One region of the Ottowia sp. VDI28 genome, then DNA from elsewhere that is predicted to be linked to it. Evidence: predicted binding sites of a transcription regulator. Region 1 holds the regulator's gene; each other region holds the start of a gene.
The links. The regulator sigma-54, encoded in region 1, starts transcription at its own class of promoters, with help from an activator protein. The targets are predictions, from matches to a motif close to TGGCANGNAANCTGCTTT.

Region 1 (7,548 bases):
GCCGCCAAACAGCAGGTGGTGCGCGAAGTGCTGCAGGAAAAAGGGGAGTACGGCAAGAAACCCCTTGGGGAAGACCGCGTGCTCGTCGAGTTCGTCTCGGCCAACCCCACCGGCCCGCTGCATGTCGGCCATGGGCGGCAGGCGGCCTTGGGCGACGCCATCTGCAACCTGCTGGCAACGCAGGGTCAGCGCGTGCACCGGGAGTTTTATTACAACGACGCCGGCGTGCAGATCGAAACGCTGGCCAACTCCACACAGCTGCGCGCGCGCGGCTTCAAACCCGGCGATGCCGAATGGCCCGAAGCCGCTTACAACGGCGACTACATTGCCGACATTGCCGCCGATTTCCTGGCCGGCAAGACCGTTCAGGCCGACGACCGCAGCTTCACCGCCAGCGGCAAGGCCGATGACCTCGACGGCATCCGCCAGTTCGCTGTCGCCTACCTGCGCCACGAGCAGGACAAGGATCTGCAGGCTTTCCGCCTCAAATTCGACGAGTACTACCTGGAATCGAGCCTCTATACCAGTGGCCGGGTCGAGGCGACTCGTCAAGCGTCTGATCGACGCTGGCAAGACCTACGAGCAGGACGGCGCCCTGTGGCTGAAGACCACGGACTACGGCGACGACAAAGACCGCGTCATGCGCAAGACCGACGGCGGCTACACCTATTTCGTGCCCGATGTCGCCTATCACATCACCAAATGGGAGCGCGGCTACCACAAGGTCGTGAACATTCAGGGCACCGACCACCACGGCACTATCGCCCGTGTGCGGGCCGGCCTGCAGGCCGCGGGTGTCGGCATCCCGGCGGGCTACCCCGATTACGTGCTCCACACCATGGTGCGCGTGGTCAGGGGCGGCCAGGAAGTGAAGATCAGCAAGCGTGCCGGCAGCTATGTCACTCTGCGCGATCTGATCGAATGGACCAGCGCCGATGCCGTGCGCTTCTTCCTGCTTTCGCGCAAGCCCGACACCGAATACACCTTCGATGTCGATCTGGCGGTTTCCAAGAACAACGACAACCCGGTTTACTACGTGCAGTACGCCCACGCGCGCATCTGCTCGGTGCTCGAAGCCTGGGGCGGCGACACCGCCAGCCTGCTCGAAGCCGATCTGTCGCCGCTGGACACACCCGCTGCCCAGGCCCTGATGCTTCAGCTGGCCAGGTACCCTGACGTCCTGACGGCCGCTGCTCAGGATTTTGCGCCGCATGACATCACCTTCTACCTGCGTGAGCTGGCGGCCAGCTACCACAGCTACTACGATGCCGAACGCATCCTGGTGGATGACGAGGCGGTGAAAAAGGCGCGCCTTGCCTTGGTCGCCGCCACCGCCCAGGTGTTGCACAATGGCCTGTCGGTGCTGGGCGTGTCGGCCCCCGCCAAGATGTAATCATTCACAACATGAAATTGAACAAGCAATCTGGAGGTACCTTCCTGGGCGTGATCCTGGGGGTGATGGTGGGCTTGGCGGTAGCATTGGGCGTCGCCATCTACGTGGCCAAGGTGCCCGTGCCTTTCCTCAACAAGAATTCCTCCCGTACCAGCGGGCAGGATGCCGCCGAGGCCGAGAAAAACAAGGATTGGGATCCCAACGGCCTTCTGCGCGGCCGCAATGGTGCTGCGCCGGCCACCAGTGGCACTGTCGCGCCTGAGCCGGTGCCGCGAACCATCCCTGCGCCGGCTGAAGCGCCGGGGCCTGCCGTGGCGTTGCCCGCGCCCGCTGAGGTCAAGCCGCCCACGCGGCCCGCCGCGCAGGCGTCGGCACCCGCTCCCCGGGCCTCTTCGGCCACGGCGGCCCGCCAGCCTTCCGCTGATCCTCTGGGTGATCTGGTGGCTTCGCGGGCGGGCAGCAGCACGCCTTCAACGGCCTCCACGGCGCCAGATCCATTCGCCTACTTCGTGCAGGCCGGTGCTTTTCGCAATCCTGGTGAAGCCGAAGCCCAGCGGGCGCGCCTTTCGTTGATGGGCGTCGAATCCCGCGTGACCGAACGTGAGCAGGCCGGCCGCACGGTCTATCGTGTGCGCGTCGGTCCGTTTCAGAACAAGGACGCTGCCGACCGCGTGAAAGAGCGGCTGAGCGGCAACGGAATGGACGTGGCTTTGGTTAGAGTGCAGAAGTGACCCCCCTGAGGCGCTGGCGCGCCTTCCCCCCAGGGGGACGCAGCCAGCGGCCTGGCGAAGCCAGCTCCGCGGCTACTCACGTATGGCCTGCTCCGCGGCCTTCTGACTTGACTCCCTCACCCCAACCCTCTCCCGCCTGCGGGAGAGGGTTGGGGTGAGGGCGGCGGGGTTACCGCGGGTAAATGTCGTTTCTTCGGCGAAATTGGCTTAAAACATCAATAATCGAGCCTTGACTACCTCGGTTGCGGAACTCGCGGCCTGCTTGCCGGCTCTGACGGCCTGTTGATACTGGAGCTTGTTTTTTTATGAATCGTCGTGAATTTGCTTTAGGTGCCACTGCAGCGGCGCTTCCCGGGTTTCTGGCTTTGCCGGCGCATGCGCAACAAGGCAAGGGCTACGTGGAAATCAAGCCTGCGGCTCCGGTCGATGCGCCGGCCGGCCAAGTGGAGGTGATCGAGTTCTTCTCCTACGGCTGCGTGCATTGCATGCATTTCGAGCCTATTTTTGCCGCATGGAAGAAATCGGCTCCCAAGAATGTGGTGGTACGCCTCGAGCATGTGGGCTTCCAGAGCAGCTTCGAGCCGCTGCAGCGCATTTATTACGCCCTGGAGGCCGTCGGCGGGGTCGACAAGGTCCACGCCAAGGTGTTCGATGCCCTGCAGAACCAGCGCAAGCGCCTCGACAAGCCCGATGTCCTGTTCCCCTGGATGGCCGAGCAGGGTGTGGACCGCGCGAAGTTCGAGCAAGCCTACAAGTCTTTCGGCGTCGCCAGCAAAGTTCGCCGCGCCGTGCAACTGCAGGAAGCCTACAAGGTCGAAGGTACGCCAGCCCTGGGGATCGGCGGGCGCTACTACACCGACGGTTCCATGGCCGGTGGCTTCGAGCGCATGCTTCAGATCACCAATCAGTTGGTCAAAACCTGAAGCTCGGGGCGAAATGCCCTGGTTTTTGCCGCTTCATCAGCCCGCTTTTGAGCGGGCTTTTTTGTCTGCGGCTTAGAATGGAGCCGAGAATCGAAGCAAAAACCGTGCCTTCAATGAAATCACCTTTCCCACTGCGGGCCTTTGGCTGCGCTTTCGCGTTGCTGGCGGGCGTTCTGGCTGGGAGCCCCGCCTGGGCTGAGCGGGCGGACCGCGAGAAGCCCATGAACATCGAGTCCGACACGCTGCGCTACGAAGACCAGCAACAGCTCAGTACGTTCACCGGCCGCGTCGTGGCCACCAAAGGCACCATCGTGATGCGCGGCGCGCGTCTGGAGGTGCGGCAGGACGCGGCGGGCAATCAGTTCGGCGTGATGTATGCCGAGCCGGGCAAGCGGGCTTTCTTCCGCCAGAAGCGCGAAGGCCTGGACGAATACATCGAAGGCGAAGGCGACACCATCGAGTACGACAGCAAGGCCGACACCGTGCGCTTTATCCGCCGTGCCGAGATGCGGCGCCTGGCTGGCTCCACCATGCAGGATGAAGTCACGGGGGCGGTCATCGTCTACAACAACACCACCGAGGTCTACACCGTCGATGGCGCGGCGCGTTCCGCGGGTGCCACCCCTTCGAAGGGGGCTGGCGGACGTGTGCGGGCTATTCTGGCGCCGCGTGGTACACCTGCTCCAGCCTCCGGGGCGGAGTCCGCCGTGCCGCTGCGGCCTTCCACGGGGCCATCCCAGTGAGTGGGCAGGTGGAGCAGCCCGCCCCCGTCCTCAACGCCGCCGTCTCGCCGTCCCAGGCAGCGGCGCCCGGCTCCAGCCGTCTGGAGGTCCGAAGCCTGCGCAAGAACTATGGCGCGCGGCGCGTGGTGCATGATGTATCGCTCACGGTCCGCAATGGCGAGGTGGTGGGGCTGCTCGGCCCCAACGGCGCTGGCAAGACCACGTCGTTCTATATGATCGTCGGCCTGTTGCGCGCCGATGGCGGCCAGATCAGCATCGACGGCCAGCCGATCGAGCACATGCCGATCCACCGGCGTTCGCGGCTGGGCCTTTCCTATCTGCCACAGGAAGCCTCGATCTTCCGCAAGCTCACCGTCGCGGAAAATGTGCGGGCCGTGCTCGAATTGCAGCAGGACGAGAATGGCCACCCGCTGCCCAAGGCCGAAATCGAGCGCCGGTTGACGGAGTTGCTGGAGCAGCTTCACGTGAACGATTTGCGTGATTCGCCCGCGCCCTCGCTTTCCGGGGGCGAGCGCCGCCGCGTGGAGATCGCGCGAGCGCTGGCCACGCAGCCACGCTTCATTCTGCTGGATGAGCCCTTTGCCGGTATCGATCCTATTGCCGTCATCGAAATCCAGCGCATCATCGCCTTTCTCAAAGGGCGCGGCATTGGTGTGCTGATCACCGACCACAACGTGCGCGAGACACTGGGCATCTGCGACCATGCGGTCATCATCAGTGAAGGCCGTGTGCTGGCCGCAGGTACCCCCGAGGAGATCGTTGCCGATCCTGAAGTGCGGCGTGTGTACCTTGGCGAACACTTCCGGCTCTGAAGCGTGAACACGCTATTGAGTACACCGGCGCGGCGGTGACGGCATGAAACCCGGCCTTTCACTGCGCGTTTCCCAGCATCTTGCGCTCACGCCCCAGCTACAGCAGTCGATCCGGCTTTTGCAGCTGTCCACGCTGGAATTGGCCAGCGAAGTCGAGCAGATGCTGGACGACAATCCCTTTCTTGAGCGCGCAGAAGAAGACGCCGACCGCGAGGCATTCGGCCTTGCGCGCGCCGATACCCGCGTGAGCGAAGGCGACCGCGCCAGCGAACAGGGCGCGGAGGCTGGCACAGACGATTTCGGCGATACCGACGGGGCCAGGGGCGAGACCCTGGTCGCTGAAAGCTGGGACGGCGATGGCAGCGTGGAAACCCAGCCCGACGACGGTGAATGGGGAGGCGATGCGCCCGCCCGCCGTAACAATCTGGAAGATGACGACGAACTCGACCCCGGCGAGCGTGGTACGCCGCAGGAGTCTCTGACCGATCACCTGCACCGCCAGGCCTTGTCCCTGCGCCTGATGCCGGAGGATGCGGCGGCCGTGCGTTTCATGATCGAGTCGCTGAACGAGGATGGCTACCTCGAAGACACGCTCGCTGAACTGGCCGCGACCCTCCTTGATGAGAACGACGGCCAGGAGCAGATGGAAGAGTTGGTGCACCGCTTCACACTGGCACTCAGGCTCGTGCAATCACTGGAGCCCGCCGGCGTCGGCGCGCGCAACCTGGCTGAATGCCTCACGCTGCAGCTCAAGAGCCGCCAGAATGAGCGAGGGTTGGGCGCGCAGGAGCAGGCGCTTGTCGCCGCGGCGCTGCAGATTTGTACTCAGCACGGCGCCATGGACCTGTTGGCGCGGCGCGATGCACGGCGGCTTGCCCAGGCCACGGGTGAACCCGAAGACCTGGTGCGCGCTGCCATGGCCTATATTGGCCGGCTGGAACCCAAGCCGGGGCGGCGCTTTGCGGATGTCACGCGTAATGCCATTGTGCCGGATGTCATCGTCACCTGCAGCGGCCAGGGTGCGCAGCAGCGCTTTCGTGTGCAGCTCAACCCCGATGTGATGCCGCGTCTGCGCGTGCACGACATCTATGCCGGTGCCTTGCGCGGCGGTCGAGGCGGCGAGAACCACCAGGCGTTGGCGCAGCGCTTGCAGGAGGCCCGGTGGTTCATCAAGAACATCCAGCAGCGCTTCGACACCATCCTGCGCGTGTCACAGGCCATCGTCGAGCGGCAGAAGAATTTCTTTGTCCATGGCGAACTGGCCATGCGTCCCATGGTGCAGCGCGAGCTGGCCGACGAGCTGGGCGTGCATGAATCAACCATCAGCCGTGTAACGACCGCCAAATACATGGCCACGCCGCAGGGCACCTTCGAGCTGAAGCACTTCTTCGGCTCTGCGCTGGGGACGGAAGCCGGTGGCAATGCCTCCAGTACGGCGGTGAGGGCGCTCATCAAGCAATTCATCTCCGCCGAGGACACGAAGAAGCCGCTATCGGACAACCAGATCGCCGATATGCTCAAGGAGCAAGGCATCGATTGCGCCCGCCGAACGGTGGCCAAGTACCGCGAAGGGCTGCGCATTCCCGTGGCGAGCTTGCGCAAGCTGGCGTAACCCCTGGGACCGCCGAGCTCCAGCTCGGCAAGAGGGGTTTTGTACACGCTGCTGCCAGGCTGGAGCCCGGCGATCCCGGCGGGCAAGGCTTGCCACCCTCGGCGGGAGCGACAATCACCCCTTACTGGCCTGTGCCGCGTCCCGATCAAATGAACCAACTGACCCTCTTCCTACCCTGCGCCGCCGGCGTTGAAGGTTTCCTGGCCGATGAAGTGCACGGCCTCACGGGCCTGGTCGGCAGTGATTTGCTCACCGTGCGCGCGGGTGTGCGCGTGCGCACCGATTGGGCGGGCGCGCTGCGCCTCAATCTGTACAGCCGCCTGGCGCAGCGGGTGCTGATCGAGCTGGCGCACGGCCCCTATCGCGACGCGGAAGATCTCTACAGGCTCGGCTCAGGCGTGGCTTGGGAAGAATGGTTCACGCCTCGCCAGAGCTTTCGCATCGAGTTGACGGCGCAGCACAGTCCGCTGCAGAGCCTGAATTTCGCGACGTTACGCGTCAAGGATGCCGTGGCCGACCGTTTCCGCCAACGGGGCGGTGTACGTCCCAGCATCGATACGCATGCGCCGAATGTGCGCCTGCATGCCCACCTCACGGTCGACACTGCCACGCTGTACATCGACACCTCGGGCGAGCCGCTGTTCAAGCGCGGTTGGCGCCAGGACAAGGGTGACGCGCCGCTGAAGGAAACCCTGGCAGCCGCCATGTTGGCCGCTAGCGGCTGGTGGCAGCCTGCTACGCGCTCGGTGCAGGAAGTGCCGCTGTATGACCCCTGCTGCGGCAGCGGCACGATCGTCATCGAGGCGGCGCAGATTCAGCTAGGGCTGCCCGCGGGCGGTCAGCGATCCTTTGGTTTCGAGCAATTGAGACCATTTGATCGCGCAAGCTGGCAAACCATGAAAAGCGAAGCCCAAGGCGAGCGCAGGTCTGCCGACGTGCCCGTCTTCGGTAGCGACGTGGCCCACCGCATGGTCGATTTTGCCCAACGCAATGCAGAGCGCGCTGGCGTGGCTGATGCCGTGCAACTGCGCGGCGGCGATGCGCTGCAACGCATGCCGCCAAGCGCCCAACCGGGCGTGATCGTCATGAACCCACCCTATGGTGAGCGTATCGCTGCCGCGGGTGTGGCCGGCCGGGGCCGCGAGGCTTTCCAGAGCGGCACACTGGCGCGCGCGCGGGGAGAAGGGACGGGGACGGCGGCCGAGGTCGACGCCGGCGACGATTTCTTCCGTCAGCTCAGTGCGCATTGGAAGTCACACTACGCGGGCTGGAGTGCCTGGCTGTTGACGCCCGATCTCAAGCTCCCTGGCCGTCTACGGCTGAAGGAATCGCGC
Region 2 (7,548 bases), 1.7 Mb from region 1:
CAGGGCAGCTCGGCCTTCGAGATCTTGACCGCCGCGTGCTTGAGTTCCGGCTGCTTGGATTGCGGGCAGAAGGCCGGGCTGGTGAGCGCGTTGACGCCCGCCAGGCGTTCCCCTGCCGAGGAACGGCCAGAGAGGTACTCGCCCCCCCAGTGCATGGCCATGAAGACCTGCAACGGTCCCAAATTCTCATCCGCTTGCACGGGGGCCACGATGGAGCCGTGCCGGTTGGTGATGTGAACGAGGTCGCCTTCTTTCAGCGAGCGGCGTTCCATGTCCCGCGGATGCATCTGCAGGCAGGGTTCAGGCACGTGGCCGAACAGGCGGCCCAGTTGGCCGGTGCGGCTCATGCCGTGCCACTGGTCGCGCAGGCGGCCCGTGGTCAGGCTGAAAGGATGCCGGGCATCGCGCGGTTCGGCCACGGGCGTCCACGGCAGAGCGCTGAAACGCGCACGGCCGTCGGGGGTGGGAAACACGCCATCTTCGTACAGCCGCTCACGGCCTGCCTGCGCTCCTTCCTTGAACGGCCATTGCTGCGGGCCTCGTTCTTCGAGCACGCTCCAGGAGAGCCCCGTGATGTCGAGATCGCGCCCGCGCGTGGTCTCACGGTGCTCGTCCCAGATGGCTTGCGCGCCAGGGTAGGGGAACAGGCTGGGGCGGCCGGGCTGCAGCAGTGCTTCGAGCCGCTGGGCGAATTGCATGGCGATCTGCCAATCATGCCGGGCGCTTCCAGGGGGCGGCACCGCAGAACGTACACGCGAGATCCGGCGTTCGCTGTTGGTCACGGTGCCGGCTTTTTCACCCCAGGTGGTGGCGGGCAGGAGGAGGTCTGCATAGGCGCAGGTGGCCGTTGTGGAAAAAGCCTCCTGCACCACCACGAACTCCGCGCGCTCCAGAGCCCGGCGCACCGTGGCCTGGTCGGGAAGGCTTTGCGCGGGGTTGGTGCAGGCAATCCACAATGCTTTGATCTCACCATCCGCGGCTGCCTGGAACATCTCTACGGCGGTCTTGCCGGGATGGGCTGGTACCGATTCCACGCCCCATAGCGCGGCGACCTCCGCCCGATGGGCTGGATTGCCCATATCCCGGTGCGCGGAGAGCAGGTTGGCCAGGCCTCCGACCTCGCGGCCGCCCATCGCGTTGGGTTGGCCGGTGAGAGAGAAAGGGCCCGCGCCGGGCTTGCCGATCTGGCCCGTGGCCAGATGGAGGTTGATGAGCGCGGCATTCTTGGCCGTCCCGTTCGCACTCTGGTTCAAGCCCTGGCAATAGAAGCTGAGCGTGGGCCCGGACTGCGCGAACCATTGCGCGGCCTGATGGATGTCCTCCTTGGGAAGGCCGCAGATCTGGGCTGCGTGTTCGGGTGTGGCTTCACGCACCAGGGCTTTGAGATCGGCGAATCCGGTGGTGTGGCGGTCTATATAGTCCGCGTTTATCCACCCTTCCCACAGCATGGCGTGCAGCATGCCGTGGAATAGCATCACGTCGGTGCCGGGCTGCAAAGGCAGAAACAGGTCTGCCATATCCGCGGTATCGGTGCGGCGCGGATCCGCCACGATGACCTTCATGGCAGGGTTGGCCGCGCGCGCTTCCTCGATGCGGCGGAAGAGGACCGGGTGCGCCCAGGCGGCATTGCTGCCCGCGAAGAACAGGCAGCCGGCATGATTCACGTCGTCGTAGCAGGCGGGGGGCGCGTCGGCTCCCAGCGTGAGCTTGTAGCCAGCCACCGCGCTGCTCATGCACAGGCGGGAGTTGGTGTCTATGTTGTTGGTGCCCACCAGGCCTTTGACGAGCTTGTTGAAGACGTAGTAGTCCTCGGTGAGCAACTGGCCGCTGACATAGAAACCCACGGCGTCAGGTCCGTGGCGGGTAATGATGCGGGCAAAGCGCTGGGCGGCCATGTCCAGTGCCGCGTCCCAACCAATGGCTTCTGGCGCTGCGCGGCGCTGGCCGCGGTGCATGGGTTGCAGCAGGCGGGTCTGCGCTGCCAGGGCTTCGGTGGCCGTCAGGTGCAGTGTGCTGCCTTTGGTGCACAGTTTTCCGAAGTTGGCGGGGTGCTCAGGGTCTCCGCGCACGCCGGTGATGCGTGTGCCCTCCGTTTGTATGAGCACACCGCAACCGACGCCGCAGTAGGGGCAGGTGGAGCGTGTTTCGGCCATGGATGCCACCTGGGCTCAAGCCCGGCACGGCCCCGCCGTGGGGCGAACGAGGTCGATGGCGTGGTGCGCGAGTTCCTCAGTGTCGAGGTAGATCATGCCTTCTTCCACTTTCACGGCGAAGCGGGGCGTACAGCCTTCGTCCGGCATCGCAGCCCGGCCGTCGCACAACTGGATCGTCCAGTTGTGCAGAGGGCAGGCCACGCTCTCGCCAAACACAAGTCCTTGCGACAGCGGTCCTCCTTTGTGGGGGCAGCGGTCGAGCAGCGCGAAGATGTGGCCTGAACCGGCGCGGAACACGGCCACGTCAAGGCCGCGTTCGCGGGCCACGCGCCGCGCGCCGAGTTCGGGAATATCTTCGGTGCGGCAAACAGGGGTCCACTGCGTCATGGTCAAACCCTTTCAGAAACTATAGAAGAGGCAACCGAAGAAGCCGTCGAAGAAGAAATCGAAGAAGTAATAGGCACGAACTGGCGTTGATCCACCCCCGCCTTGTCGAATTCGAACCAGGGGTCGGGTTCGCCGTCGAGCGCGAATTGCAACTGGGCCCATAGAGCCTTGCGGCCTTCAGCGTCATCGAGGATGCGGCGCTTCACATAATCCAGGCCGACGCGGTTGACGTAGTGCACCGTACGCTCCAGGTACCAGCCTTCCAGCCGGTACAGCTGCATGAACGCGCCCGTGTATTCCATGACTTCTTCGGCAGACTTGAGCTTGACGAAGAACTGCCCCACCTCGGTCTTGATGCCGCCATTGCCGGCGACGTGCATTTCCCAGCCGCTATCGACGCCGATGATCCCGACGTCCTTGATGCCGCTCTCCGCGCAGTTGCGAGGACAGCCGCTGACAGCGAACTTGACCTTGTGCGGCGCATGCATGCCCACGAAGGCGCGCTCCAGATCTTTGCCCAGTTTGGTGCTGTCCTGCGTACCCATGCGGCACCACTCGCTGCCCACGCAGGTTTTCACGGTGCGCAGCGCCTTGGCGTAGGCGTGCCCGCTCGGCATGCCAATGTCGCGCCACACCGCCTGCAGGTCTTCTTTCTTCACGCCCAGCAGGTCGATGCGTTGTCCGCCGGTGACCTTCACGGTGGGAATGCCGTATTTGTCCACCACGTCGGCAATGCGGCGAAGTTCCGCGGCCGAGGTCTCTCCGCCCCACATGCGCGGCACCACACTGTAGGTGCCGTCTTTCTGAATGTTGGCATGGCTGCGCTCGTTGATCAGGCGGCTTTGCGGATCATCCCGGGCTTCCTTGGGCCAGGTGCTGATGAGGTAGTAGTTGAGTGCAGGGCGGCAGGTGGCGCAACCGTTAGGCGTGCGCCATTCCATGAAATGCTGGACCTCGGCCACACTGAGCAGGCGATGCTTCGCAATAGCCTCGCGTACCGCCTGATGGCCGTGGTCGGTGCAACCGCACAGGGCCTTGGTTTTGGGGGCCGCCGAGAAATCGCCACCTGCCGTGAACATGATGATCTGCTCGACCAGCCCGGTGCATGAGCCGCAGCTTGCGCTGGCCTTGGTGTGCTTGCGCACCTCTTCCAGCGTGAACAGGCCCTTTTCCTGAATGGCTTTGCAGATCGTGCCCTTGGTAACGCCGTTGCAGCCGCAGACCTCGTCGCTATCTTGCATCGCGGCCGCCTTGTTGTGGCCTTGATGGCCGGCGTCGCCGATATTGGATTCACCGAACATCAGTTTGTCGCGGATGTCCTTGACCGTGCGGCCTTCTCTCAAAAGCTTGAAGTACCAGCTGCCATCCACGGTGTCGCCATACAGGCACGCGCCCACCAGCTTGTCGTCCTTGAGAACGAGCTTCTTGTAGACGCCCGCGAACGGATCGCTGAGCACGATCTCCTCGGTGTCCGCGCCACCCTGAAAATCGCCAGCGCTGAACAGGTCAATCCCCGTGACTTTCAGCTTGGTGGAGGTCATGGAGCCTTGGTAGCGCCCGATGCCGAACTCGGCCAGGTGGTTCGCGAGCACCTTGCCCTGTTCGAACAGAGGGGCGACGAGGCCATAGGCAATACCCCGGTGCGCCGCGCATTCGCCCACGGCGTAGATGCGCGCATCGGTGACGGTTTGCAGCGTGTCGCTGACCACGATGCCGCGATTGACGTGGAGCCGGATCTTTTCCGCCAACTCGGTGTTGGGGCGTATGCCCACCGCCATCACCACCAGCTGCGCGGGCGTTTCGCTGCCGTCCTTGAATTTCACCGCGCGCACGCGGCCGCCTTTGCCGCCGTCCGCATCGCCCAGCAACTCCTGTGTTTGCGCCGTCATCAGGAACTGCATGCCCCGTTCGGCCAGAGATTTCTGCAAAAGCTTGCCTGCGACGTCGTCCAGCTGGCGCTCCATCAGCCATTCGCCCGCATGTACCACGGTCACCTTCATGCCGCGTTTCATCAGGCCGTTGGCTGCTTCCAGGCCCAGCAGGCCGCCGCCGATGACCACGGCTTCCTTGTATTGCGTGGCGGCCTCGATCATGGCCTGGGTATCCGCGATGTCGCGGTAGGCCAGTACACCTTGCAGGTCCTTGCCGGGAATGGGCAGCATGAACGGGTTGGAGCCCGTGGCGATGATCAGCCTGTCGTATTCGGCGCTCACGCCATTGGCGGCATGCACAATGCGCCGGCTTCGGTCTACCCCCGTCACGGCACAGCCTGCGTGCAGCGTAATGTTGTTCTGCTCATACCAGGCCCAATCGTTGAGCACGATCTCTTCCAGCGTCTGCTCGCCCGCCAGCACCGGCGACAGCAGGATGCGGTTGTAGTTGGGGTGGGGCTCTGCGCCGAACACGGTGATGTCGTACAGATCGGGGGCGATCTTGAGCAACTCTTCCAGCGTGCGTACGCCCGCCATACCATTGCCTACCATCACGAGCCTTGGTTTTTTCATCGTGAACCTCTGTCTGGCTGAAACAAAACCTTCCGGGCTTCAGAACTTGGAGCGGCCCGGCAACAAAAAAAGCGCCTTCACGGAGCACGGTTTGACCCATGCCGGTGAATGACGCCTCTGTCTGGTGCGGCGCGCCTTTGCGCCGCGGCCTTGCGAAAAAGCGATGCAATTGCCGTGCCAGGTGCTGCGCTGCAAGTTGGTGCATGCCTGGACGGGTATTTCCGGCACGCGAATTGCTGGGAAGAGGCATGACTTCCGCTTTGCATTTCCTCCAGGTAGCCCGCCAGTGCGAGATCGCCGAGCTGGAGCAGCTTCAGCGCACCAGTGCGCTCGTCGATCTGCTCGGGCGGCTGATCCATGCGCTGCAGAAGGAGAGGGGGCTGTGCATCGTCTACCTGACGGGGGGTGGTGCGCCGGCCTTGCTGGTGGAGCAGATCGAGGAGTGTGAGCAGTTGGCGCGCGACGTACGGGCAGGCTTCGGCCAGTTGGACACGCCGGCTCAAGGAGCTCGCCTGTTCAGCCGAATTGCCTATGTATTGCAGGGGCTGGATGTGTTGCCCGCGCTGCGCGGGCGCATAGAGGCGCGCCTTGTCAATCCCGAAGAGGCGGTCGTGGCCTTCTCCAAGCTGGTGGCGGGTGTTCTGGCCGTGGTGTTCGAAGCCGCCGACAGCGCCGCAGACCCTGGCGTTTCCCGCCTGCTGGTGGCGTTGTTCCACTTCATGCAAGGCAAGGAACTTGCGGGGCAAGAGCGTGCGGCGGGCGTTGCCGCGTTCGGCGCGGGTGGCGAGCAGCGCCAGCAGCATTGGCTGCACCTGATTGCCGCGCAGGAGCGGTGTTTCCAGGTCTTCGCCGAATTCGCTCCGCCCGCGCTCCTGCCGTTGTGGCGCTCCGAAGATGCCGCGCTGGAGCGCCTGCGCCGCGTGGGATGCACCGATCCGGCGGGCGCCGGATCCGCGGCCGATCTGCGCGAGACATGGTTCGACGTCGCCACACGCCGCATGGATGCGCTCCACGCCGTGGAAACCCAACTTGCGGCAGAACTGCTGTATCAATGCGAATGCCGCATTGCCCAGGCGCGCGAACCCTTGCCGGCCGTGAGTGCGGATGCGGATTTCTTCGATACCGCCCAGGCTCCGGCCGCAGGCCTTGGGCCTCAGCTGAATCGGTCGGTGCTGGAACTGGTGCAGGAGCAGTCCCAACGCCTGCAAGCCATGCAGGGCGAACTGGAAACCGCGCGAGCCGCGCTTCAGGAGCGCAAGCTGGTCGAGCGCGCCAAGGGCCTCCTGATGGCTCGGCGGCAGCTCAGCGAGGGAGACGCGCACAAGCTGCTGCGTCAAACCGCGATGCATCAGGGCCGCAAGCTGGCTGAGGTGGCCGAGGCTGTCTTGGCGATGGCTGATCTGCTGCCGGCTGCACCGCATTGAGGTGTCGCAGGCCTTGAGCGGCACCAGCATGGTGCAGTGCAGCATCATTGTGTCAGCCAGAACCGCAGTGCTTGTCCGTGAGATGTGTTTGGCACGCTTCATGCAATGACTCACTCAAAGCTCGGCCAATGGCGGCCGAGTGGAAGAAGACAACGGCGTCCTCCTCTTCCCCGCACATGCGGGCTGAGGTCAGGCGCCGTTTTTGTTTTTTGTCTCCCACGTTCGAAGGAGTTTTGACATGTCGCCATCCACCATTCCACGCCGCGGTTTCCTTGCACTGACCGCGGGTACCGCCTTGGGTTACCGCGGTGCTTGGGCCGCTGGTTCTGACAAGCCCGAGAAGGAGGAGGTCAAGATCGGTTTCATTCCCCTGACCGACTGTGCAAGCGTCGTCATGGCCTCGGTGTTGGGGCTGGACAAAAAATACGGTGTGAAGCTCGTGCTCAGCAAGGAGGCCAGCTGGGCTGGCGTGCGGGACAAGCTCGTGAATGGCGAGCTCGATATGTCTCACGTGCTCTATGGCCTGATCTATGGCGTGCATCTGGGCGTGGGCGGGACCCGCAAGGACATGGCCGTGCTCATGGGCCTCAACCACAACGGCCAGGCCATCACGCTGTCGAAAGCCCTGGCCGGCAAAGGCGCCGTGGACGGCCCGTCGCTGGCTGCCCTCATGGCCAAAGAAAAACGGGAGTACACGTTCGCCGGCACATTCCCCACCGGCACGCATGCGATGTGGATGCATTATTGGCTGGCGGCGGCGGGCATCAATCCGTTGACCGGTGCCAAGCTGATCACCGTGCCGCCTCCGCAGATGGTGGCCAACATGCGGGTGGGCAACATGGATGGCTTCTGCGTCGGGGAGCCGTGGAACCAGCGCGCCATCATGGACGGCATCGGGATCACGGCCAATACCACGCAGGATATCTGGAAGGACCATCCCGAGAAGGTGCTGGGCACGACAGCGGAATTCGTCAAAAAATACCCCAACACCACGCGGGCGGTGATGATGGCTGTGATCGAAGCCGGGCAGTGGATCGACGCCAACCTGTCGAACAAGGCGAAGATGGCCGAGACCATTGC
Region 3 (7,548 bases), 350 kb from region 1:
CAGGTGCGTCCCCCTGGGGGAAGGCGCGAAGCGACTCAGGGGGGATCAATACTGTTTATACGGTAAGAACTTACCCGAGAGCACTACGTTCACGCGGTCACCCTTGGGGTCCTTCTCGCGCCTGATGTCCATGCTGAAATCGATCGCGCTCATGATGCCGTCGCCGAACTCTTCGTGGATGAGCTCCTTGATGGTGGTGCCGTACACACTCACCACCTCATACCAGCGGTAGATCAGCGGATCGGTCGGCACGGCGCTGGGCAGCGAGCCTTTGTAGGGCACCACTTGCAGCCACTTCTGCTCCTCCAGCGTGAGGCCGAAAATCTTGCCGACGATCTTGGCCTGGGCAGCATCGAAAGTCATCTGGCCCAGGCAGCCGGCGGTGGTCCACTCCTTGGAAAGGCCGAGCTTCTTGGCCACATCCTCCCATTTGATGCCCTTGGATACCTTGGTGGTGATGATTTTTTCGGTGACGTCGTTGCGGTTCATGAAGACTCCTGTTTAGAAAAATAGAAAAAAGAACGAGCGAAGAAAAGGGAAAAGAGCTTCAGGTACTTCAATGACCTGCCTTGGCGCGCTTCACCAGAAAATCGACGATGTGGTTGCGCAGGTCGTAGTAACCGGGAAGATGGTGCAGATCAGCCCGCTTGCGGTCGCGAGGCAGCGGGTTGGTCACCATCTCGGCGATGCCACCCGGCACGTAGCCGCCTGGGGTCTCGGAGCCATTACTCATCAGCAGGATGCGGTCGGCCAACAGAATGGCTTCGTCCACGTCGTGTGTGATCATGAACACGGTCTGGCGGGTTTCCCGCACGATGCTCATCAGCTCGTCCTGAATGGTGCCGCGGGTCAGCGCGTCCAGCGCGCCGAAGGGTTCATCCAGCAGCAGCATCTTCGGCTCGATCGAGAAGGCGCGGGCAATGCCCACCCGCTGCTTCATGCCGCCGGAAAGCTCGCTCGGTTTCTTGTCGACGGCATGCGGCAAGCCGACCAGCTTCACGAACTTCTCGACCTGCTCGTCTACCTTGGCACGGCTCCATTGCGGCCAGCGCGACTTGACGGCGAACGCCACGTTCTGGCGCACCGTGAGCCAGGGCATCAGCGCGTGCCCCTGGAACACCACACCGCGATCGAGGCTGGGGCCTGTGATCTCCTTGCCGTCCATGATGACGTCGCCAGAGGTGGCCGTATCGAGGCCGGCCATTACGTTCAGGATCGTCGTCTTGCCGCAGCCGGAGTGGCCGATCACGCAGACGAACTCACCTTTCTCGATGGTGAAGGAGACGTCGGCAAATACCGGCTTGGCCGGCACGTAAGCCTTCGAGAGATTTTCGACGGAGAGGAAGCCTTTCACGGACGCCTTTCGTGTGTGAGGGAAAGTGCCGGCGGCGCGCGCCACGTGGCGGATCAGGGAACGGTCTTCACTCCACATAGGTCACCGCCTTCTGCAAACGGCCAAAGATCCAGTCCAGGCCCATGCCCACTATCCCGATGGTCAGGATCGCGAAGATCACGTTGGGCAGCGACAGGTTGTTCCACTCGTTCCAGACGAAGTACCCGATGCCCGTGCCGCCCACGAGCATCTCCGCGGCCACGATCACCAGCCAGGCAATCCCCATGCTGATGCGCATGCCTGTCAAAATGGTGGGGGCCGCGGCGGGCAGGATGACCAGGAAGGCCTTGCGCAACGGATTGACTTCCAGCGTGCGCGCCACGTTGAGCCAATCGCGGCGCACGGAAGCCACGCCGAACGCGGTGTTCAGCAGCATGGGCCAGATCGAGCAGATGAAGATCACGAAGATGCCGCTGATCGAGGAGTCCTTGATCGTGTAAAGGGCCAGCGGCATCCAGGCCAGCGGGCTGATGGGCTTCAGCACCTGGATGAAAGGATCCAACGCGCGGCTCAGCAGCGGCGACATGCCGATCAGAAAGCCGAGCGGAATGGCGGCCAAGCAAGCCAGCCCGAAACCCAGCCCCACGCGCGCCAGCGAGTGCGCGATCTGAATCCCAACGCCTTTGTCATTGGGGCCGTTGTCGTAGAACGGGTTCGACAGATGGCCCAAGGCGGTCTGCCCCATCAGCGTCAGGGTGGGGAAGCCGCCTGATGTGGCGCTGGAAGAGGCATCACCGACGTTCTTGCCCATCATGCGGGCGTACTCGATCTGCTCGGCTGTCATGCCGGCCGTGGTGCCGCCAACGCCCGCCGGCTTGGTGGCCAGGTGCCAGATCCCCAGCACCGCCAGCAACAGCAGCAATGACAACAGCGCCGCGCGAAAGTTGAGTGTTTTCATCGCCGCCTCCTCATGCCGTTTTTTGGATGGCGAAGCTCTTCGCGTACTCGGCTGCCTTGGCCGGATCGAACTCCTTGCCCATGATGCGGAACTTGGGATAGGCGCTGTCTTCCGGCACCTTCTGGCCCAGTTCCTTCATGTACTTGCGCGCGTCGGTGATCAGGAACACCTTCTCGGCGATCTGCCGGTAGTTAACGTCGCCCTTGATGTACCCCCAGCGCTGCATCTGCGTCAGCATCCACACGGCCATGCTCTGCCATGGCATCGGATCGAAACCGGCGCGGTTCGGCACATTCTGGATCTTGCCCAGGCCGTCGGCGAAGCGGCCGGTCAACACCTGCTGCAGCACCACCTCAGGCTGATTGAGGTATTGCGCTGGCGCAATGGCCTTGGCGATCAGTTCGCGGTTGCGGGCCTCGGAGGCCATGGCGGCTGAAGTCAGCACGGCTCGGTAGAGTGCGGCAAAGGTATTGGGGTACTTCTGGATGAACTCCGTGCTGGTACCGAAGGCGCAGCACGGATGGCCGTCCCACAGATCCTTGGTCAGCATGTGGATGAAACCGGCCTCCTCGAACACCGCCCGCTGATTGAAAGGATCAGGGCCGAGGAAGCCATCGATGTTGCCGGCCTTGAGGTTGGCCACCATCTCCGCGGGCGGCACGACGCGGATCTGCACGTCGCTGTCGGGATTCAGGCCGGCCTCGGCCAGGTAGTAGCGCAACAGCATGTTGTGCATGCTGTAGTCGAACGGCACAGCGAACTTGAAACCCTTCCATTGCTTGGGATCGCGGTTGTTCTTGTGCTTCATCGCCAACGTGATCGCCTGGCCATTGACGTTCTGGATGGTGGCCACGTTCATGGGCGCGGCGTTCGATCCCAGGCCCATGCTGATGGCCAGCGGCATCGGGCTGAGGAAGTGGCTGGCGTCGTACTCGCGGCTCAGCATCTTGTCACGCACCAGCGCCCAACCGGCGGTCTTCATCAGATCGACCTTCAGTCCCTGCTTCTCATAGAAGCCCAGCGGGTGCGCCATGATCAGCGGCGTGGCGCAAGTGATGGGAATGAAGCCGATCTTGAGGTCTTTCTTCTCGAGCGTGCTTTTTTCCTGGGCCATGGCCTGCAGGCTGGCCATGGGCAGCACACTGGCAATGGCGGCCATGGCCGTGCCCTTGCCCACGGCGCGCAGGAAACGGCGGCGCACCGCGTCCTGCGGGAACAACGCCTTGACCAGCGTGGCCTCGATGAACTGGCGGCTGTAGCTTTCGAAGTCAGGCGTACTGGTGCGTTGGCGCAGCTCGGCGATAGCCGAGCTGGAAGAGGCCTCCGCAGCATGCTCGGCTTCAGAGTGGTCACGGCCGCAACTGCAGCGCAGCCGCAAAGGGCGATCGGCGTCGTAGGGCGAGAAAATATTGGACATGGTGCACTCCTGATATGGATAGGCCCTCCAATGCAAGGTGCGGGCCAACTCAGGAGCCCATGCCGTCCGGAGCACCATGTCGTGCCCGGACTGTCGACAGCGTGTAGTGGCAGCCCTACAACCGGCGCCCCGCAGTGCCCATCTCAGCCTCTGTGGCCGTGCCTTTCAGCCAGCAACGCCAGCTCCACATCGTTGCGGGCACCGGTTTTTTCGAGAATGCGTGCGCGGTAGGTACTGACGGTATTGGCGGCCAAACCCAGCGCCGCACCAATCTGGGTCACGGCCTGGCCTTCGATCAAACGTTGAAAGACCTGATGTTCGCGGTGAGACAACGCCGGGATGCCTTCGGCCGCAGCTGTGAACCTGTGCCTCCGGGCCGCAGCCGCCGCCAGGGCTTGCGCTGTGGCGGCACTCAGGTACCGTTCGCCATTGGCGGCTTGCAGCACCGCGGCCATCATCACATCAGGATCGGCGCTCTTGTGCACATAGCCGGAAGCGCCAAGCTGGATGCAGCGCACGGCGTACTGCTTCTCAGGGTAGGTGCTGAGCATGAGCACCGGAAGCAGCGGCCAGCGCTCGCGGATCGACTTGAGCATCGTCAGCCCGTCCTGGCCGGGCAGCGCGATATCCAGCATGAGCACAGGCTTGACACCGTCATGCACCAAATTGGTGACAAGCACCATCAGTTCCTCGCCGGTAGACGCCTCCGCGATCACCCGGATGCGGAAATCATCGGCTAGCATCTGCTTGAGACCTTCACGGACGATGCGGTGGTCGTCACACAGCACGACAGGTATGACAGATTCAGCCATGGTGCTTGAGCGGCCAGTACAACGAGAAAGTGGAGCCTTCGCCGGGAACGCTGTGGATCTCGATCGCGCCGAAAAAATGGCCCGCACGTTCGCGCATGCCCATCACACCGTAAGCATCGTGCGCCTCGAAGACCTGCGGCTCGGCACCCCGGCCATCGTCGCTTACCCGGACAGACAGCGCGTCGGCATGGGCCTTGATGCTGATGCGCACCTGCGTTGCCTGCGCATGGCGCACCACATTGCTCAGTATTTCCTGAAAGATGCGGAACACGGCAATGGCCTGTGCCTCAGGCAGCACCAGCCCGCCGGGAACATCCATGTGCCAGTCGAGCGAGAGTTCGGCCGCGGGCAGAAACTCGTGGGCATGCCACTCCAAGGCTGCCCACAACCCTTGATGATCCAGCACGCTGGGACGCAGATCGGTGATGATGCGCCCCACGCTGGACACCGCGTCCTCGATCAGGCGGCTCATGTGGCGGCATTTGGCGCGCAAGTGGTCTCGCACAAGGTGGGCATCCTCAGGCGTCCGGCCGTCCTGCTCGCGCAGGCGCTTCTCGAACCAGTTCACATCCATCTTCAGCGCCACCAGCAGGCTGCCGAGTTCGTCGTGCACCTCGCGCGCGATACGGGTGCGCTCCTGTTCCCGTACGAATTCCGCGTGCGCGGCCAGTTCGCGCACCTGCGCCAGCGCGGCCGAGAGCGCCGCCGTTCGTTGACGCACCTGCGTTTCCAGGAATTCGTTGGTCTGCGCAAGACCTTCGTTGGCGCGCTGCAGCGTATCGGCCAGGGCGCGCCGCTCCGTGATGTCCACAAAGGTGATCACCGCGCCATGTACCTGACCCTGGTCGATGATCGGAGAGCTTGAATACTCGACCGGAAAGCTGCTCCCGTCGCGCCGCCAGAATACCTCGGCATCCACCCGGCAAGGCTGCCCCAGCCGGAAAGCCTGAAAGATGGGGCAATCGCATTCCGGATAGCCGTGGCCATCCGCATGGGAATGGTGCGTGACGGCGTGCATGTTGCGCCCCACCAGATCCTCCACCGGCCAACCCAGCAGGCGCGCGCCAGCCCGGTTGATGAAAGTGCAGGCGCCCGTGTTGTCGATGCCGTAGACGCCCTCGCTGGTGGACTCCAACAGCAGCGTCATGTCATCGGAGGCAGGTGACCGCGGATCAAGAAATCTATTGGCGCAAGCGTGCATGGAGTCACTCACGCAATATGCGTGCCAGGCAATAGGAAAACGCCTGGCTTTGGCGTTACGCTGCTGCCTGGCGAGAAATAGCCATTCAGCTCATACACGAGGAGATCCCACACCATGAATGCCCCTGAAACCATTGCACTCGAGACACATGGCCCCGTTCGCGTGATCGCGCTGAACCGCCCGGAAAAGCGCAACGCCTTGGACATGGCCGCACGCGAGCACTTCGCGTCCGCAGTACAGCAAGCGATGGAAGACGAGCAAGTGAAGGCCATCGTGATCACCGGCCGCGGAGGGCATTTCTGCGCGGGTGGGGATATTTCCAACATGCAAGGCAGCAAACCCATGACGGCCGAAGCCGGCCGGGCCCGCATGCGCAGGACCTTGCAGAATGCCGAAAGGCTCTACAGCGGCGACAAGATCGTGGTGGCCGCCGTGGAAGGCTCCGCATACGGTGGAGGGTTTGGGCTGGCCTTGCTGGCCGATCTGGTCATCGCGGCGAAATCCGCGCGCTTTTGCATGTCGTTCTCGCGCATCGGCCTGGTTCCGGACAACGCGTCGATGTACACCTTGCCGCGCATCGTGGGCCTTCAGCGCGCCAAGGAGATCATGCTGAGCGCACGCGAAGTGCATGCCGATGAGGCTCGGGAACTGGGTATCGCCATGGAAGTGGTGAGCGATGGTGAGGCCCTGCAACGTGCTATCGCCATCGCCCAGGGCGTGGCCACAGCCTCATCCAGCGCCAGCGCCATGACCAAGGCCGCGCTCAACCGGTCATTCTCCAGCGATCTCGCGACCATGGTCGAACTCGAGTCCGCGGCACAGGGCATCGCTTTCTCATCCGAGTATCACCGCGATGCGGTGGAGCGATTCATTCAGCGCCAACCGGCGAAGTTCAATTGGCCAACACCGGAGTGACGGTAGAACGAGCCGCAGGCAACCTCATGCAATAGCCGCCAGCTTGGGCAGGTTCTTCAGCAACAGCGCATGCATGGCGGTGGCCGCATGGGTGAGCGCGCGGCCTTTCGGGTACACGAAATAAATCGGACGCGTCATCATCTTGGAGCTGATGCGCGCCGCATGCGCAGGCAACACGCTGAACTGCGCCAGCGAGGTCTCGGGCGCCAGGCCCACACCTAACCCAGACGAAATCAGGCCTGCCAGCGTGGCGAGGTTGCTGACTTCGAAGCCCGTGTCGATCACGCCGGCTTCGGAGAATACAAGCCGGGCACCACGCAGTCCCGTCGGGGTGTTCACGATCATGTCGTCCGTTCCCTGCAGATGCAGAAAGCGCACGCCGCGCAAGTCCGCCGGCGTGACTTCCTTCACCCGGCTCAACGGGTGATCGGGCGCGCAGACCACGTAGAGCGACTCCTCGAAGAGAAGCTCGGCATCCATTTCGTGCTGCGTGCCCGGCTGCGAATTGAGCGCGAAATCCACCGCGCCCTGCCGCACCAGCTCCAGGCAACGGACCGAAGACTGGTCGTAAAGCCGCAACCTGACGCCCGGGTGCTGTGAGCTGAAGAGGCTCAGCAGTTTGGGCAGCCACATCACCGAAAGCGAGGGCACCGCAGCCAGCGAGACCGAGCCAGTGTGCAAGGTGGTGATGTCGCGGAATTCGGCCGCGACCTGGTTGAGCTCAGCCAGCACACGCCGCGCCGTTTCGGCCAGCCGCCGCCCTTCGTTGGTCAAGGTGGCGGAGCGCGGCTCTCGGTGAAAAAGCAGAACACCCAGTCTTTCCTCCAGCCGGGAAATCAGTTGGCTGAGCGCCGATTGCGTGAGGTGGCATTGCTCCGCCGCCAGCGTGAACTGGCCCGTATCCGCCACCGC
Region 4 (7,548 bases), 1.9 Mb from region 1:
CCTGCACGTCGACCGTAGGTTTGTTGGGCTTCACGCTCGAATCCAGATCGACGAGCCCCGGAATGCCCCGCAGCTTGGCCAGCACGGGGCCGGCAAGGCGTTCCAGCTCGTCCTGGTCGGGCCCTTGCAATGAAAATTCAATCTGCTTTTGCCCGCCCACCGGTTCCAGCAGGCCAGCCTGTGTCACCGTGATGCCAGGTACCTGCCGCAGGCGCTCGCGCAGCGCCGCGGCGATCTGCTCGGCGCTGCGCTGGCGCTGATGGCGGTCGGTCAGGCGCACATAGATGCTGGCGTTGGTCTTGCCCTGCGCGGCACCCGTATTCAGGGTGGCCAGCGTGTAGCGCACCTCGGGAAAGCTCTGGATGATCTCCGACACCTGGCGAGCCTTGGCTTCGGTGGCTTCCAATGACGAGCCCTGGGGGGTGTAGAAGGCCACCGTGGTTTCGGAGAAATCGGCCTTGGGTACGAACTCGGTGCCGAGCAGGGGCACCATCAGCACGCTGCCCGCAAAAATGGCCCCGGCCAGCACCAGGGTGGTCAGCTTGTGGGCCAGCGCCCAACGCAGAATGCGCTGGTAGAAGACCGCCAGGCGGTCGGTGGAGCGGTCGAACCAGCCCGTGACACGGCCGATGGTCTTGTCGTAGAAGTTTCTGGGAGCCCCTTGAGGTTGCCCGTGCCCGTGGGTGCTCGGGTCGCCCCACACGCTGGAGAGCATCGGGTCGAGCGTGAAGCTCACGAACATCGAGATCAGCACCGCGGCCACGATGGTGAGGCCGAACTCGTGAAAGAACTTCCCGATGATGCCGCCCATGAACCCGATCGGCAGAAACACCGCCACGATCGAGAGAGTGGTGGCCAGCACCGCCAGGCCGATCTCCTGGGTGCCTTCCATGGCGGCTGTGAAGGGATTCTTGCCCATCTGGGCATGGCGCACGATGTTTTCGCGCACCACGATCGCGTCGTCGATCAGCAGGCCCACGCACAGGCTCAGCGCCATCAGCGTGATCATGTTCAGGGTGAAGCCGAACGCCTGCATGAAAAAGAAGGTGCCGATGATCGAGATCGGCAGCGTCAGCCCGGTGATGACAGTGGAACGCCACGAGTTGAGGAACAGGAACACGATCAGCACCGTCAGCACGGCGCCTTCGATCAGGGTCTGCCGCACGTTTTCCACGGCCACCCGAATGGGCCGCGAAGCATCGCTGATCGGTTCCAGCCGTACGCCGGGAGGCATTTCCCGCTGCAGGGCGGTCACGGCCTGGTTGAGACCGTCCACTACGCGAATGGTGTTTTCGTCCTGAGCCTTCTGCACCGACAGCAGCAGGGTGCGCTGGCCTTTATAGAGGGCCAGGGTTTCAAGCTCCTGGGCGCCGTCGTGCACTTCGGCCACCTGATTCAGGAAGATCGGCGAATTGCCCCCGGGCTGCCCTGCGGCCGCACCCCGGCGTGCCACGATGATGCGGCCGAAATCCTCCGGCCGCTGCATGCGGCCGTCAAGCTGCACCGTGATTTCCTGGGCCGTGGAGCGCAAGGCGCCGAGCGGGAGATCCTGGTTTTCGCCACGCACGGCGGCGGCGACCTGATCGGCCGTGACCCCGAACGATTCCATGGCGCGCGGGTTCAGGTAGATGTTGATCTCGCGCTTGGAGCCGCCTACGATGCTGACCGCGCCCACGCCGCGCACGTTTTCCAGGCGCTTCTTGAGCACCTGATCGGCCCAGTTGGTGAGTTCGATGGAGGAGGGCGCGCGCTGGCCCTCCTTGGCGTCGGGCAGCACGGCCAATGACCAGATGGCGCGGCTGGCTGGGTCGAAGCGCAGCACGCGGGGCTCTTTCACCTCGTCCCGCAGCAGCGGCCTCACCTGGCCGATTTTTTCGCGCACGTCGTCGGCGGCCTTGCGGCCCTCGATGTGCAGCTGGAACTCGATGATGACCACCGAGAGCCCTTCAGAGCTGCGGGAGGTCAGGGCGTTGATGCCGGCGATCGAGTTGACGCTCTCCTCGATCTTCTTGGTGACTTCGCTCTCGATGATCGCGGGTGAAGCCCCGGGGTAGTCCGTGGTGACGACCACGACCGGGAAGTCAACGTTCGGGAACTGATCGACCTGCAGGCGCTGCAGCGCGAACAGGCCCAGCACCACGAACGCCAGCATCACCATGGTGGCAAACACGGGGTTTTTGAGGCTGACCTTGGTGAACCACATGAAGGCGACTCAATCCTGTGAGGACACGCCGGCGGCCAGGCGTACAACCGTGCCTTCGCGTAGCGCCCCGGCTGCCCCCCGCAGCACCAGGGCGCCTTCGGCCACGCCCTTGACGGCTACCACCGTCTCTCCGCCCACTGCGCCGCGCGCGCCGGTTTCCACCGTGTGGTGGACGATGTGTCCGTTTTCAACCGCTTGCACGTAGGGCAGGGGCTTGTCGGTACGCACGGCGGAAAGCGGCACGGCCAGCGCGGTTTGGCGCTCGGTTGCCAGCAGTCCTTGGGCGAACAGGCCCTGGCGGAGGCCGGGGGTCGGTTGCACGGACAGATAGATGAGCACGCTTCGGCTGCCGGCCTGGGTGGCCGGGTTGATGCGTGCCACCGTGGCCGTCACGGGCTGCGCCGCACCCTCGATCGTCAGGCTGGCGGTCTGGCCTACGCGTACGGCCACCGAGTCAGCGGGGCTCAAGGCGGCCTCCAGCTCCAGTTGGCTCAAATCCACGATCTCCACGATACGTGCCTCGGGGGCTACACGCTCCCCAGGCTGCGCCAGGCGCTGCGAGATCTGTCCGCTGATCGGCGCGCGAAGCACCGCGTCGGCCACCGATTTGCGGGCCACGTCCGCGGCGGCGAGGGCGGCGCGGTGGCTGGCCTTGTTGGCGTTCAGGTTGGCCAGCGAAGTGTCCAGCGCGGTCTGGGAGATGAACCCCTGCTTGACCAGCGCCGCGTTGTTGTCGTACTGGCGCTGAGCGATGTCCACCTGAGCGCGGGCGGCATCGGCCTGCTGCTCGGCCTGGCGTACCCTGTTGGGGTATTCGCTGGACTCGATACGGGCGATCACCTGGCCGGCGGACACCTTGTCGCCCTCGCGGACGGTCAAGCCTTGCAGCTCGCCGGAGACGCGCGCTTTCACCACCGCACTGCTCACGGCTTTCAGCGTGCCCGATACCGGCACACCCGCGCTGATGTCCTGTATGCGCGCCTTGGCCATATCCACGGCCGACAGCTCGATTTCAGGCTCCTTGACGATGGCCGTCTGTTCCTGCTGTTTGGCCATTTTCCGAGCCGACCAACCGCGCCAGCCCAGCACGGCGACGATCAGCACCGTAGCTGCCACCAGCAGCCAACCTGTGCGCCGCTTCATATATTGGAGATCCTCAGCGAATGCGAGATGGCCCGATTATCAGGGTTCCCGAAGAGGGTTCCCCGGTGTCATCAGGCTCCCACATAATGCTCGCCATGACTGCTCCCAACTTTGGCCTCATCGTCATCGGCGATGAAATTCTTTCCGGCAGGCGCACCGACAAGCACCTGCCCAAGCTGATCGAACTGCTGGGAGAACGCGGCCTGCGCCTTGGTTGGGCCGAGTACGTGGGCGATGAGCGCGACCGCATCACCGCGGCGCTCAAGAAAGCATTTGCTTCCAGCGACGTGGTGTTCAGCACCGGGGGAATCGGTGCCACCCCCGATGACCATACGCGCCAGTGCGCCGCTGCGGCGCTGAACGTGCCGCTGGTGCTGCATCCTGAGGCCAAGGCGCTGATCCACGAGCGCGGGCAAGATACCGCCCGCGAGAAAGGCTTGACCTATGACCCGGACAGGCCAGACAACCAGCACCGGCTCAACATGGGGGTGTTTCCCGCCGGTGCGCGCATCATTCCGAACCCCTACAACAAGATTCCCGGCTTCAGCTGCAACGGCCCCGGTGGCGGCACCGTCCATTTCACCCCGGATTTCCCGTCATGGCCTGGCCCATGATGGCATGGGCGCTGGATACGTATTACGCCAGCTGGTTCGGCAAGGGCGATTGGCAGGAAAGGTCTGTCATCATCTTTGGCGCCATGGAAGCCGCGCTGACGCCGATCATGGAGCGGGTAGAGGCTGCCCATCCGCAAGTGAAGGTGTTCAGTTTGCCCAGTGTGGATCATCCCGAATACGGTGCGCACATCGATCTGGGTGTCAAGGGGCCGGTCGAGGCCGTAGGCCCTGCCTATGCCGATCTGCGGGAGTGGCTGGTGCCTTTCGGGCTGCGCTATGGAAAAGAGATTGTTTCCTGATGTGCACCAATACTGTGCATTTATGGGAATTCACCAAAATAGTGCATACATTTGAGCTTTATGCCCCATTTTGTGTCACGCCGGAATCCATGTTTTTTGGAGCCCCCGGCCGGGGCCAAGCCGATTCATGCTGCCGCAAAGGCACAATATTGGCTTGATGTGGTGCCGCCAAGCGCTGGCGTGAAAACCGGTATCAAGCCGGTGCAACGGCTGGCATGGAACCTGCATTCTTCCCCGACAACCCTTTTACAACCTCGAGTTCAACTTAGGAGAGCCTGATGGCCAAGACCGTCGCAGACGTCATGAAAATGGTGAAGGAAAACGAAGTCAAGTTTGTTGACTTCCGCTTCACCGATACCCGCGGCAAGGAGCAGCACGTCACGGTGCCGGTGTCGCACTTCGACGAAGACAAGTTCAGCGACGGCCACGCATTCGATGGCTCTTCCATCGCAGGCTGGAAAGGCATTGAGGCATCGGACATGCTGCTGATGCCCGATCCCAACACCGCCAACATCGATCCCTTCTTCGAAGAGCCGACCCTGTTCCTCACCTGCGACGTTCTGGAACCAGGCGATGGCAAGGCCTATGACCGCGATCCGCGCTCTATCGCCAAGCGCGCCGAAGCCTACCTGAAGGCCTCCGGCGTGGGTGATACCGCCTATTTCGGCCCTGAACCCGAATTCTTCGTGTTTGACGGCGTGCGCTGGAGCACCGAGTCCGGCCACAGCTTCTACAAGATCGAAGAGTACGAAGCCCCCTGGAACACTGGCTCCGAGCTCGAAGGCGGCAACCGCGGCCACCGTCCGACTACCAAGGGCGGTTACTTCCCCGTGCCCCCGGTCGACAGCACGCACGACATGCGCGCCGAGATGTCCCTCATCCTCGAATCGCTGGGCATTCCGGTTGAAGTGTTCCACCATGAAGTGGCCGGCGCGGGCCAGATGGAACTGGGTACCAAGTTCTCCACGCTGGTACAGCGTGCCGACTGGACGCAAGTGCTGAAGTATGTGGTGTGGAACGTTGCTGATTCCTACGGCAAGACAGCCACCTTCATGCCCAAGCCCTACCACGGCGACAACGGCAGCGGCATGCACGTGCACCAGTCCATCTGGAAGGGTGGCAAGAACCTGTTCGCGGGCAAGGGCTACGCAGGCCTCTCCGACACCGCCCTGCACTACATCGGCGGCATCATCAAGCACGCCCGTGCGCTCAACGCCATCACCAACCCCTCCACCAACAGCTACAAGCGCCTGGTGCCGCACTTCGAAGCACCGGTCAAGCTGGCTTACTCCAGCCGCAACCGCTCGGCTTCGATCCGCATTCCTCACGTGGCGAGCGACAAGGCCCGCCGCATCGAGGCACGCTTCCCCGATCCGATGGCCAACCCGTACCTGTGCTTCTCCGCACTGCTGATGGCTGGTCTGGATGGCATCGAGAACAAGATCCACCCGGGCGAAGCCGCCACCAAGGATCTCTACCACCTGCCGCCGGAAGAAGACAAGCTGGTGCCTACCGTGTGCCACAGTCTCGACCAGGCCCTGGAAGAGCTCGACAAGGACCGCGCCTTCCTGACCAAGGGCGGCGTGTTCACCGACGCCATGCTGGATGCCTACATCGAGCTGAAAATGGCCGAAGTCAGCCGCGTGCGTGTGAACGTGAATCCGGTCGAATACGACATGTATTATTCGCTGTGATGTTGTCACAACCATAAAAAAGGGTGGCCTGGCCACCCTTTTTTGTTGTGCCAAGGAACACCGCTTTGTCAAACGGCTCTATTGACAGATACTTGATCGATCACGGCGCTTGATGCCACGGAAACTTGATATGCGAACCGCTTTGCTGCTGACCTCCCTCTTTGCCGCAACCAACTGGTTGGCTGCGGCGCCGGTGTCGGCGCAAGATCGTATTTACCGTTGTGGCAACGAATACACCAACCGCATTGGCAACCGCAAGGACTGCAAGGTGGTGGAAGGCGGCAATGTCACCGTGGTGCGCGGCACCGCCCCGGCACCCGCGCCGGCACCTGCCGCTGGCGGAGGCGGCCAGCGCAACGTGGTCAGCGCGCCTGCGGCCGCGCCGCGCGTGGATTCACCCGAGCAGCGTGCCCGCGATGCCGATGCCAAGGCCATCCTGGAGCAGGAGCTGCGCCGCACCGAGGCGCGCCAGGCTGAATTGCTCAAGGAATACAACAACGGCGAGCCGGACAAGATCGGCGGCGAAGCGCGCAACTATCAGAAATACCTCGATCGCGTGGCGGAGATGAAAGCCGCCATTGACCGCAACCAGAGCGATATCGAAGGCATCCGGCGCGAATTGAACCGGTTCAAGTAAACGGCCTTCCAACTTGTCTTACCCCTTTCCCACCTCTGGGCGAGGGTGAGGCGGGACCGGCCTTCCGGTGAGGGCCACCAGCGCTATCATGAAATTCCAGAGCATGCCTGAACCCCGCCGTCCGCACCTTACACGCTTCCAAGCCTTCGACCAACTGGCCATTCTGGTCGCGGTGCTGGCCGAAGACGGTACCGTCCTGTTTGCCAATGCCGCTCTGGAAGACGCCGTGGGTCTGTCCTGGCGCAGCATCGAGGGCACGCGGTTCCAGGATTTTTTCGCGGAACCCGCCGAGCTGGAGCACGCCTTGACGGGAATGCGCGAAAACACCTTCGCCGCGCTCCGCTACGACGCTCACCTGAAACGCCACGGTAAACCGAACGCCGACGTGCTGCCGGTGCACGTCATCGTCGCGCAAACCGAGCGCCCGGGAGAGCTGGTGGCTCAACTGCTGCCCCAGGAGCTGCAGGCGCGGCAGGAGCGAGAAGAGCGCCAGGCCGATCAGGTGCGCGCCAACAAGGAGCTGTTCCGAAATCTGGCGCATGAGATCAAGAACCCCCTGGGTGGTATTCGGGGCGCGGCGCAACTGCTGGAAATGGAGATGGCCGCGCCCGAGATGCGCGAATACACCCAGGTCATCATCCACGAGGCCGACCGCCTGCAGGTGCTGGTGGACAGGCTGCTGGAGCCGCACCGGCACCCGCAGGTGCTGGGAGACGTGAACATCCACGAAGTGTGCGAGCGGGTGCGTTCGCTGATCGTGGCCGAGTTTCCTCAAGGGCTTCGGGTCGTACGCGACTACGACATCTCCATTCCCGATTTCCGGGGCGACCGCGAGCAGTTGATCCAGGCCCTGCTCAATATCGTTCACAACGCCGCGCAGGCGCTCGCCGAACGCATGGCCACCAGCGGAGACGCCAGGATCGTGTTGAGCACCCGAGTGGCGCGACAAGTCACAGTA

Region 2: the regulator sigma-54 is predicted to act here: its motif matches at 5,207-5,224, upstream of nirB (nitrite reductase large subunit NirB).
Region 3: the regulator sigma-54 is predicted to act here: its motif matches at 3,738-3,755, upstream of WJU18_RS01300 (CmpA/NrtA family ABC transporter substrate-binding protein).
Region 4: the regulator sigma-54 is predicted to act here: its motif matches at 4,471-4,488, upstream of glnA (type I glutamate--ammonia ligase).

What each region holds. Positions count from the first base shown of each region.
Region 1 is NZ_CP149820.1:621,580-629,127, forward strand. Features, by position in the region: partial or broken gene argS (arginine--tRNA ligase) at 1-1,393, shown strand, start outside; gene WJU18_RS02830 (SPOR domain-containing protein) at 1,405-2,124, shown strand; gene WJU18_RS02835 (thiol:disulfide interchange protein DsbA/DsbL) at 2,430-3,047, shown strand; gene lptA (lipopolysaccharide transport periplasmic protein LptA) at 3,161-3,790, shown strand; gene lptB (LPS export ABC transporter ATP-binding protein) at 3,799-4,602, shown strand; gene rpoN (RNA polymerase factor sigma-54) at 4,646-6,214, shown strand; gene WJU18_RS02855 (THUMP domain-containing class I SAM-dependent RNA methyltransferase) at 6,364-7,548, shown strand, end outside.
Region 2 is NZ_CP149820.1:2,360,266-2,367,813, forward strand. Features, by position in the region: gene WJU18_RS11320 (molybdopterin-dependent oxidoreductase) at 1-2,153, opposite strand, end outside; gene nirD (nitrite reductase small subunit NirD) at 2,169-2,540, opposite strand; gene nirB (nitrite reductase large subunit NirB) at 2,543-5,044, opposite strand; gene WJU18_RS11335 (nitrate- and nitrite sensing domain-containing protein) at 5,293-6,468, shown strand; gene WJU18_RS11340 (CmpA/NrtA family ABC transporter substrate-binding protein) at 6,707-7,548, shown strand, end outside.
Region 3 is NZ_CP149820.1:274,980-282,527, reverse strand. Features, by position in the region: gene cynS (cyanase) at 46-489, opposite strand; gene WJU18_RS01310 (ABC transporter ATP-binding protein) at 557-1,432, opposite strand; gene ntrB (nitrate ABC transporter permease) at 1,422-2,291, opposite strand; gene WJU18_RS01300 (CmpA/NrtA family ABC transporter substrate-binding protein) at 2,302-3,708, opposite strand; gene WJU18_RS01295 (response regulator transcription factor) at 3,852-4,520, opposite strand; gene WJU18_RS01290 (PAS domain S-box protein) at 4,513-5,721, opposite strand; gene WJU18_RS01285 (enoyl-CoA hydratase/isomerase family protein) at 5,836-6,636, shown strand; gene WJU18_RS01280 (LysR family transcriptional regulator) at 6,661-7,548, opposite strand, start outside.
Region 4 is NZ_CP149820.1:2,494,968-2,502,515, forward strand. Features, by position in the region: gene WJU18_RS11945 (efflux RND transporter permease subunit) at 1-2,203, opposite strand, end outside; gene WJU18_RS11950 (efflux RND transporter periplasmic adaptor subunit) at 2,213-3,346, opposite strand; partial or broken gene WJU18_RS11955 (competence/damage-inducible protein A) at 3,442-4,259, shown strand; gene glnA (type I glutamate--ammonia ligase) at 4,538-5,953, shown strand; gene WJU18_RS11965 (hypothetical protein) at 6,084-6,590, shown strand; gene glnL (nitrogen regulation protein NR(II)) at 6,694-7,548, shown strand, end outside.